3 regions of the Planococcus sp. ANT_H30 genome follow, and region 2 is predicted to be linked to each of the others. Evidence: riboswitches for the same ligand, from Rfam matches in the RefSeq annotation. Region 2 holds a riboswitch; each other region holds the start of a gene.
What was found. Region 2 has a riboswitch for cobalamin ahead of FQ085_RS15725 (ATP:cob(I)alamin adenosyltransferase). Riboswitches for the same ligand answer to the same signal wherever they lie in the genome.
Positions count from the first base shown of each region.

Region 1: linked by a shared signal. The riboswitch ahead of FQ085_RS03885 (ABC transporter substrate-binding protein) and the one ahead of FQ085_RS15725 (ATP:cob(I)alamin adenosyltransferase) in region 2 are both predicted to bind cobalamin.
Region 3: linked by a shared signal. The riboswitch ahead of FQ085_RS16780 (acyl-CoA thioesterase) and the one ahead of FQ085_RS15725 (ATP:cob(I)alamin adenosyltransferase) in region 2 are both predicted to bind cobalamin.

Region 1 is NZ_VOBJ01000001.1:830,681-833,961, forward strand. Features, by position in the region: gene FQ085_RS03875 (adenosylcobinamide amidohydrolase) at 1-47, opposite strand, end outside; gene FQ085_RS03880 (FecCD family ABC transporter permease) at 50-1,051, opposite strand; gene FQ085_RS03885 (ABC transporter substrate-binding protein) at 1,035-2,006, opposite strand; cobalamin riboswitch at 2,181-2,367, opposite strand; gene argS (arginine--tRNA ligase) at 2,412-3,281, opposite strand, start outside.
Region 2 is NZ_VOBJ01000010.1:5,710-8,990, forward strand. Features, by position in the region: gene FQ085_RS15720 (HNH endonuclease) at 214-1,167, shown strand; cobalamin riboswitch at 1,223-1,416, shown strand; gene FQ085_RS15725 (ATP:cob(I)alamin adenosyltransferase) at 1,580-2,128, shown strand; gene FQ085_RS15730 (ABC transporter substrate-binding protein) at 2,125-3,069, shown strand; gene FQ085_RS15735 (arylamine N-acetyltransferase family protein) at 3,140-3,281, opposite strand, start outside.
Region 3 is NZ_VOBJ01000012.1:25,038-28,318, forward strand. Features, by position in the region: gene FQ085_RS16765 (TetR/AcrR family transcriptional regulator) at 1-157, shown strand, start outside; gene FQ085_RS16770 (DUF3934 family protein) at 244-429, shown strand; gene FQ085_RS16775 (PAS domain S-box protein) at 638-1,414, shown strand; cobalamin riboswitch at 1,511-1,687, shown strand; gene FQ085_RS16780 (acyl-CoA thioesterase) at 1,836-2,321, shown strand; gene FQ085_RS16785 (ribonucleoside-diphosphate reductase subunit alpha) at 2,323-3,281, shown strand, end outside.

The sequences.
Region 1 (3,281 bases), on a different contig from region 2:
ATATTTTTATCGCCGTAGCCACCTGTTAGACCATTTATTTCAAGCATTGTTAAGCCCCTCCTTTGCGCTGCCGGAAAAAGATAAAGGCAAATACCGGTGCGCCGATAAACGCCGTAATAACACCAATTGGCAATTCTGTTGGTGAGATAATCGTTCGTGATACCAAATCACAAACGATCAAAAGAGCGGCTCCATTAATAAACGACAAAGGCAAAACGTGGCGATGATCCGATCCCCATAATAAACGGGTCATATGCGGAACGACCAATCCGACAAAACCGATCGTTCCAGAAACCGAAACAGCCGCTCCTGTTAGTACCGATCCCCCAATCAAAATCGTCATTTTGCTCTTTTTGACATCTACGCCTAAGTGCTGCGCGCGTTCTTCACCAAACAGCATCGCATTTAATTCACGACGCTTTAGCCATAATATGAAAGAACCGATTAACACAAACGGCAACGCCATTCGAACATATGGCCAACCACGCATAGACACACTGCCGAGCAGCCACCCGATAATTTGCCGTAACTCTTCTCCTGTTAAAGCAATCATTAAAGAAATAATTGATCCAAGAAATGAACTAAAGATAATTCCAGTTAAAATGACCGTTTCCATTTTCATCGAGCGATCCACCAGTTTTGCAAAGCTCATAACGGCAAACATCGTCAGCAATGCTCCGATCATGCTCATAACCGGTAAGGTGAAGGGTCCTAAAAACGGTATCGAAATGCCAAAAAAGAGCGTCGTCACAGCGCCGACTGAGGCACCGGAAGACACTCCCAGGGTGTAAGGATCGGCCAATGGATTTTTTAAAAGCCCTTGGAACGCAGCACCCGCAATCGCTAGCGCTGCTCCAACAAGCCCTGCCAAAATTACGCGAGGCATGCGAATATTCCATAAAATATTGGCCGCCGCTTCATCTGATGACGGATTCCACAGCACAACTGGTGAAATAGAAACCGTTCCAACGGTCACCCCGAGCAATACGGCTCCTACTAAAATCAGCAGAGAGACGCTGTATGCTACTAGATGTTTACTCATTGAAAACATCAGGATAAACTGCCTGTGCCATTTCCATTAGTCCTGCAGTTAAACGTGGTCCTGAACGAGTGAGCATATCCGAATTTAAGCTGTAGATGGCATCTTCTTTAACAGCTGTTACTTCTGCAAAGCCGCCACGTTTTTTAATTTGACCGACTGCATCTTCAACATAATCGCCTTCTGTCGTGATCATAACATCCGGATTTGCTGCAACGATTGCTTCTGGGTCCATAATAACCCATCCTTCTAATTCGCCAGCAACGTTTTCCGCATTAATCAATGTCAACATTTCATCCATGAATGTGCCGCTTCCCGTTGTGTAAATGTCCGGTTGGCTGCCGACTTCTAAAAAGACCGTTTTGGGTTCTTCAATTGTTGCTGCCAGTTCTTCGATTTCAGCCACTTGGACTTCCATTTCTGAAACTAGTTTTTCTGCTGCTTCCATCGTTCCTGTCGCTTGTGCAATTTCTGTAATTGAATCGTAAACTTCTTCAAAACTAGCCGCATTTTGAACGACGAATACGTCAAGGCCTGCATCACGTAATTGTTGCAATCCAGCATCTCCAACACCTAGTCCCGATTCGTGTGCAAGTACTAAGTCTGGCTGAAGGCTAATAATTTTTTCTACATTAAATTCTTGTCCCCCAATTTTTTCAACATCCGTTGTTTCTTCTGGGTAGTTATCATAATCGGATACGCCGACCATTTTTTCACCTAATCCTAATTCATAAGCAATTTCTGTATTCGATGGAATCATTGAGACAATAGCTTCTGGCTCTTCTTCAATAACAATTTCATCTCCGACTGCATCTGTAATGGTTACCGGATATTCAACTTCCGCTACTTCTGCCGGTGGTTCTGCTGGTGTTTCGACATCCTCTTCAGGTGTTGCCGCATCTCCACATCCTGCTAGTAAAACGGCTGCTAATCCCGCTGTTGCTCCAAACTCCCAAAACTTGTTCATCATTAAAATCCCCCTAGAGTGTCGTGTTTTTGTTATAAAAAATCGCTGCAGGCGGACGCTGATTTGTGGACTACTTAAAACTGACACAAAACAAAATCCCCCGCAAAGTTCTGCGAGGGATTGAAAGGACGCCATAAAAAAGCATGCGCATCCAGCCTTTCCTCGCAGGCATATGGGTGTGTTGTCATAAAGGCAGGTCTCCTGGCTTGTGATCATTGGTGTTTGCACCTTCCCAAAGCATTGCTTCAGTGGCATATTGCAAATTCCTCTCACATACAGTGGCGGGACCGCGCCGGAGTTGAACCGGCTTCCCTTTTAACTCATGTTCTTAGACATAAGCACCTTTATGAATCGCTATTAAGTTCTAATTCTGTTTCATTATACACGTAACCGTTTAGCTTTCGCTTACATTTTTTCAGGAGCTTCGACGCCGACTGTTTTGAGTGCATTCGCTAACGTTGTTTTCACAGCCGTGATCAATGCCAAACGAGCACTTGTCATTTCGGCGTTTGCTGCATCTAATACTTTATTGGCATTGTAGAAACTATGGAAATTTGACGCCAATTCTTGAATGTACGTTGTAATACGGTGAGGTGCACGTTGTTTCGCTGCATCTGCGATGACTTGTGGGAAATCCCCAATTTTTTTCAAAACATCAATTTCTTTTTCAGAAGTCAACAAGTTTAAATGCTCTTCTGAAGCTAGTAAACCTTGTTCTTCTGCTTGACGCAAGATTGAGCTAATACGAGCATGCGCATATTGCGAGTAATAAACCGGGTTTTCGTTGGACTGTGAAACGGCCAAATCCAAATCAAAGTCCATATGCGAATCGCCTGAACGCATCGCGAAGAAATAACGAACGGCATCTAGTCCAACTAGTTCGACTAGTTCGCGCATCGTTACCGCTTTTCCTGTACGTTTACTCATCTTCATTTTTTCGCCGTCTTTGTACAATTGCACCATTTGAATAATGCTCACTTCAAGTGTATCACGGTCATAACCAAGCGCTTCGATCGCTGCTTTCATCCGTGGAATATAACCGTGATGGTCAGCACCCCAAACGTTGATCAGCTTGCCAAAACCGCGTTGCAATTTATCTTCATGGTAGGCAATATCCGGCATTAAATACGTATACGTGCCATCATTTTTAATTAAGACACGATCTTTGTCATCTCCAAATGTTGTTGACCGGAACCATGTAGCGCCTTCTTCTTCAAAGACATGACCATTTGCACGGAGCTTAGCTAATGCTTCATCGATTTTACCGTTTTTGTA
Region 2 (3,281 bases):
GCCCAGGTCCTTAGCCTTACTGTAGCTGAAAACCATCATAACTGGTAAGACTTCCAGCGCTTGTCGGACCTACACGGACGCTTATGCTTTTCTTAATCCCAACAAAAGCTTTGGATTTGAGTTAAAATAAAAGGAAAGGTTTTTCTTTATCTAACTTGATTTATTACATAGGAGTCATTGGATTTCAGCAATGTTATTATTAGGAGGATATTCATGAATAGTTTTATTGTTATGCAAGGAGAGACCTATCAAGAAGAACGCAACGCAGAGGTTCTTTGGTCACCGAGGGTTGATAAATCGGGGATGATTCCACACTCTTGGAAACGAATGCAGGAGTTAAAAAAAGGCGATATCGTTTTTCATTATGTAAAAGGATTTTTAGTAGCTATTAGTCATGTACGAGAAGATTGTAAACATGGAACCAAACCTAAAAGTACAGACGAGCAGCAGGACAGTACTGAAGAGGCATTTATCGCACGGGCTGTTTATCGCGAATTGGACAATCCGTTATCCATTAAGGCGTTTTTTAGAGAAATAGAGCCTTTACTGCCCGTAAAATACGCGGCATTTCAAGAAGATGCTAGTGGCAATTCAGGTTATTTGTATCCATGCAATGAAGAACTGGCGATGAAATTTTTAGAACTAATTAGCGCCTTAAATATTTTCACCTTGGAAGTCGAACAATTGGAGTTGTCAATGGAAGTGATTAAAAAAACAGAGCATGATCCATTAATCAGCTTGATTGCAGAAGCAGAACTACAAATCAAAACGAAAATGCGTAGAGGTAAAGAACAATTCAGAGAAAGTTTATTGCCGCTTTGGAACGGAGAATGTCCACTTTGTGGAATTGGTATTGACGCTGTGTTGAAAGCGACGCATGCCAAGCCTTGGAAAGACAGCTCAGCTGAAGAACGGCTAGATGCTTTTAATGGCATCTTACTTTGTGCCAACCATGCTGCTTTGTATTCAGCGGGGTTCATCGCATTTACCGGAGGCGGAAGTCTCCGTATTTCGAGTCAAATTCCAGAAGAACATTATCCCACCTACCAATTAAAAAGAGGGATAAAAATACCCGTTTCGCCAGAGCATGCTCTTTATTTAAGATGGCATAAACGAATCGTTTTTGCCGAACTGCCTAAAGTGAAACTGCTGGTCAATCAACAATAATCGTTCGATAAGTATGTCTTTTGTCGTACGACATATGCTACACTAGAAACAAGTGAATAATCATGCAGAAAAAAGGTGCTGATTCGTCAGCATAACAGGGAACTCGGTTAGATTCCGGGGCTGTTTCCGCAACTGTAAGTGCGTATGAAATAAGAAAATGCCACTGTTTAGTGTTACCAACTAAACGGGAAGGTTCTTAAAGTAAAGCGATGCACAAGCCAGGAGACCTACCTTTTTTTGAACGTATTTTTACTCTTCGGAAGATAAGGGAATCATACGGCAACGTTTCTATTTTGACTGCTGAAGTATGTCTCTAAATAGCTATGCCGCCGTCCTCTTTTGAGGGCGGCTTTTTGCTGTTTAGAGAGCGTTCAATGCCGTGATTTTCACCAAACGGAAGTGAGGTGGAATGATGAAAAAAGACATGCGTTATCTTTGTTATCCATTTATGCGGGAATCCGCAGTTACTGTGGATTTTGAAATTAGGACTGATTCGTTGACTACCCGAATCGGAGAAGCCCTGTCATTGACACAAGATATAGAAGCTATACAACGAGATCTGCAGATTTTACAACCTATGGCTTATCATTTGAACGGCTCAGTTCGCGGTAAAATAGCCATTCATGAGGAAGACTTGATTGAGCTAAGTAACATGTATGATTATTATGTAAACTTCACAAAGGATAAAATCGGTAATTTTGTTTTGCCGCAAGGAACACACGCTGCATGCGTCCTGCATGTTTGTCGCAGTGAAGCGAAAAAATCAGTAAGGGCCTTGCACAAAGTGAGTTTAGAAAAAGAAATACCGAACATTCTCTTTGATTACGCCAATTTGTTAGCCAACGTGCTGTTTACGATGGCTGTTTATGTTAATCAGCATCACGGAGTGGAAGAAATCCCGTTCGTCAGCAAGTCCTATCCAACTAGACCTAAAAAGAAAGAAGTGACCAATCAACAATGAAAATTTCCTCATTCAAATACGTAGCTATCGGAGCAGTTGTTTTAACTCTAGGTGCTTGTCAATCAGAAACAACAGAAAAAACAGATGCAGAACCAACGAATAAAGGAGAGGAGCAAGCAAACTATACCGTTACAGATGATTTAGACAACGAGTTGACGTTTGAAAAAGTACCTGAAACAGTTGTCTCACTTATTCCAAGTAATACTGAAATTTTGTATGGCATTGGAGCAGGAGAAAAAGTGATTGGCGCGACTGATTATGATAATTATCCAGCAGAAGCAGCTGAAGTTGAACGTGTTTCAGATTCAGTCGTTTTTAACGCAGAACGCATCATTGAAATGGATCCAGATGTCGTCATCGGTTATTCTACAGGTGCGCCAACCGGTTATGAAGAGTTAGAAGCTGCAGGTATCCAAGTATTTGTTATTGAATCAGCGCAATCTTTTGAAGATGTGTATGGCGACATCGAACAAATTTCGACCGTCATGGGTCTTGAAGACAAAGGGGATACGTTAAATAGCTCAATTCAGCAGCAAATTGAAGAAGTACAAGAAAAAATAGAAGGGGTAGAAGCGAAAAAACAAGTGTTTTTCGAAATCAGTCCTTCGCCCGAAATTTATACAGCAGGTCAAAAAACGTTCCAACAAGAAATACTGAACCATGCCAATGTCGAAAATATCTTTGGTGACCTCGAAGGATGGCCAAAAATTTCAGAAGAAGAAGTCATTACACGAAATCCAGAAATTATCACAACAACGGTTTCTTATACGGAAGATCCAATCGGGGAGATCAAAGCACGTGAAGGCTGGAGCGATATCGAAGCGATTCAAAACGATCAAGTCTTTTTCTTGGATTCTGATATCACATCACGCCCTGGACCGCGCATTGGTGACGCTGTGGAATTAGTAGCTAAAACAATTTACCCAGATTTATTTAACTAAAACACAAAAACTCCTCGCCTTAAAAGCGAGGAGTTTTTTTATGCAGTAAAACATGCCTGAAATCATAGCGTTATTTCAAGCTATCTGGATCTATTCCGAACTCCCTTTTTAATACGTTCCTCTTATCGGCTGGAGACAGCTCGATTTTTGTTTTTTGTCCATTTTCTGAGCGTGTTAACTGATGATCTGACAAAGTAATTCGTCCGTTTTGA
Region 3 (3,281 bases), on a different contig from region 2:
TGGAAACAAAGAACTATACCATCTGCTTAAAATTATGATGTCGGTGACCGTTAGGAATTGGATTGAATATTTCGCTAAAAACTTAACGATTGATGAGTCTATTGCAAATTACGAATTAGAATTAAAGTTGTTGAGAACAGGGCTTTCCCGTGTCTAACAAGAACATTTTGTTTAATTTTACGGCTTGATGTGATAAGATGTACTTCATCGTTGCAGTAATGTAGCAGTAATGGAGTGATTAAAATGAGCAAAGCAAAAGCGAAACCGAAAAGTGGTACGGGTCAGGGAACTGGCAAAAAAGGATGGACTCGCTGGAAATCCGGTGCCAACAAAGCGAAGAGTTTTAAACCGTATACCAGCAAAAATACTAAAAAAGCGGACGAGCCGAAAACAGAAAAAGAACTAGCTTCTGAATGGGTCGATGCATAGATAGGAAAGTAGAGAGAGTTGCTTAACCGGCAACTCTTTTTAATTTGATGTGAACTTCTAGTGGACGATAAGAAATTTCTGTCTTATAAGTGATGAAAGGATTAAGAATAGATCAGCTGTTTTTACGTGTTACTTAACACTGAAAGTTTTCTCGAAAAAGTGTAAAATAGGATGTAGATAGTTTCCGAAACGGAAGGGGTGAAGGGATATGCCGAATGCACCAACTTCGTTAGCGAGTATTCCAGAAAAAGAAAAAATGTATCAGGACATTGTGAATTATTCTGACGAAACAACAATTATCCATTCAAATCAGAAGGTTTTATATATAAACCAATCAGGTGCTGAATTTTTTAAAGCGAAGCAAGAAGAAGTTGTGGGCGCAGATGTAGTAGAGGTCTTTACAGACGACTACAAAGAATTAATTACGAAGCGAATTCAAAAAGGGATGGAAAATCGTACAATTGGAGAGTTGATGGAAACGACTGTTAGACGTTTTGACGGGACTTTAGCCGATGTTGAATTGTATTGTTACCCAGTTCAGTACGGAGAAACGGTAGCCATCCAGTCCACTATGCGTGATATCACGCTTCAGAAAAAAATGTCGCATGACTTACGCCAACTTAAAAACGAAATTTCAGCACCAATTGTTCCGATTATTGATGGACTAGCTGTGTTGCCACTTGTAGGATCAGTCGATGGGGATCGGAGTATGCGCCTGCTGGATATTATCCCGCAGAAAGTTCAAGGAGAAAATTTGCATTGTCTCATTATTGATGTTTCAGGGATTTATAATATTGATAATGTGGTTGCAGAATTTCTATACAAAATTGATCAAATCATGCGCTTGTTAGGCATTCAGCTTATTTTTACAGGAATTCGTCCTGAACTGGCATTAAAAGCTGTCGATGTGCGCGTAGACTTTAGCAAACTAAAGACAATGAGTACCGTAAAACAAGCGTTAAAACAATATTTGACGGCTAATTAACACGAGTTTGTAAATAGTCTTGTTAAAAGTATGAAAGTGGTTTATAGTGTATAGATACAACATTTAGTGTTTTTTATTATTCAAATAACTATATGTAGTGAAAATATTGATAAAGGTGCCTGAAAAGGCTTAAAAGGGAATCCGGTAATACCGGAGCTGTACCCGCAACTGTAAGTGCTGACGAGCTATCACAATCCACTGTCCAATGGACGGGAAGGAGATAGCAGAGGATGACGCACAAGCCAGGAAACCTGCCTTTGTTCTAAGTTTATGATCTTCTCCGGGAGTTGAGAAGGATAACGAAGATATTCTGCGCGAGCAGCTATTTTTTGCTGCCTTTCTCCGCTATTCTGCGTTTTCCACCCCATCCTCCCTGAGAGGATGGGTTTTTTTGTTTTACATAGAAGGAGGAAATGCAATCATGACAGAACCATTAGCAGCAGGTGTGGCAAGAACCATTCAAACAAAATTAGTGTTGCCACCTGATACGAATCATTTAGGAACGATATTCGGTGGAACCGTACTCGCGTATATTGATGAAATTGCCGCTATTACTGCCATGAGGCACAGCGGAAAAGCAGTCGTTACAGCTTCGATTGATACGGTGAATTTTTTATCTTCCGCTAAAGTAGGGGACATTTTCATCTTAGAAGGTGTTGTAATATCGACAGGAAGAACATCGATGGAAGTGTATGTTAAAGCAGAATGTCAGCAGATTGAAACCGGCAATAGAAATTTGACGACGACAGCTATTTTGACAATGGTTGCAGTCGACAGTGACGGCAAACCGACACCGGTCGTTGGTGTTATACCAGAAACTCCTGCTGAAAAAGAATTATTTAAAAGCGCACAGGAGCGGAAACAGCGACGCATGAAAGTGAACGAATTCGCAAAGGAGTTATGCTGATATGAATATGAAAACAGATACAACAGAAATGGACGCAGTAGAAAAAGCGCTCAAGCGAGCAACTGAGGTTTATGGACTAGATACGCGCGAGCTACTAGAGCGAGCAGCAAAACTCGCTGAACAAGCAAAAGGCGAGCAATCCTTACTTTATGCATTAAATCGCATCACAATGGACGAGCCAGACTGGACTTACGTAGCGGCAGAGTTGTATGTCAGTGATTTGTATAAGAAAGCCGCAAGCAGCCGCAATTATTCCGCTACTGAAAAATATGGTGACTTTTATGAGTTAATCAAAGCATTAACACAAGTCGGGATCTACTCAAAAGAGCTCTTAGCTTCTTATTCTCAAGAAGAGATTACAGAAATAGGTCAAGAAATCGAGCCGAGTCGGGATTTGCTATTTAATTACATCGGTTTGTTTTTACTGGCAGATCGTTATTTGGCAAAAGACTATGAAGGGCAGTTGTTTGAACTTCCGCAAGAGCGCTTTTTAGTTATTGCCATGACGTTAATGCAAAATGAGCCGCAAGAGCGTCGATTAGAGCTCGTTAAAGAAGCGTATTGGGCGATGAGTCATTTGTATATGACCGTTGCGACTCCAACTTTATCGAATGCAGGTAAAAGTTTTGGGCAATTGTCTTCGTGTTTTATCGATACGGTAGACGATTCTTTAGACGGCATTTACTTAAACAACTGGGATATCGCGCGCCTTAGTAAAGATGGTGGGGGCATCGGCATTTATTACGGCAAAGTGCGAGCGTTAGGCTCAGACATTAAAAAATTCAAAGGCAATTCTTCGGGTGTCGTACCGTGGATTCGTTTGCTTAATGATACAGCGGTCAGTGTCGATCAGCTAGGTCAACGTCAAGGAGCAGTCGCGATTTACTTAGACGTCTTCCATAAAGACATTATGAACGGCTTCTTGGATTTGAAAACCAATAATGGCGACGAGCGCCGCAA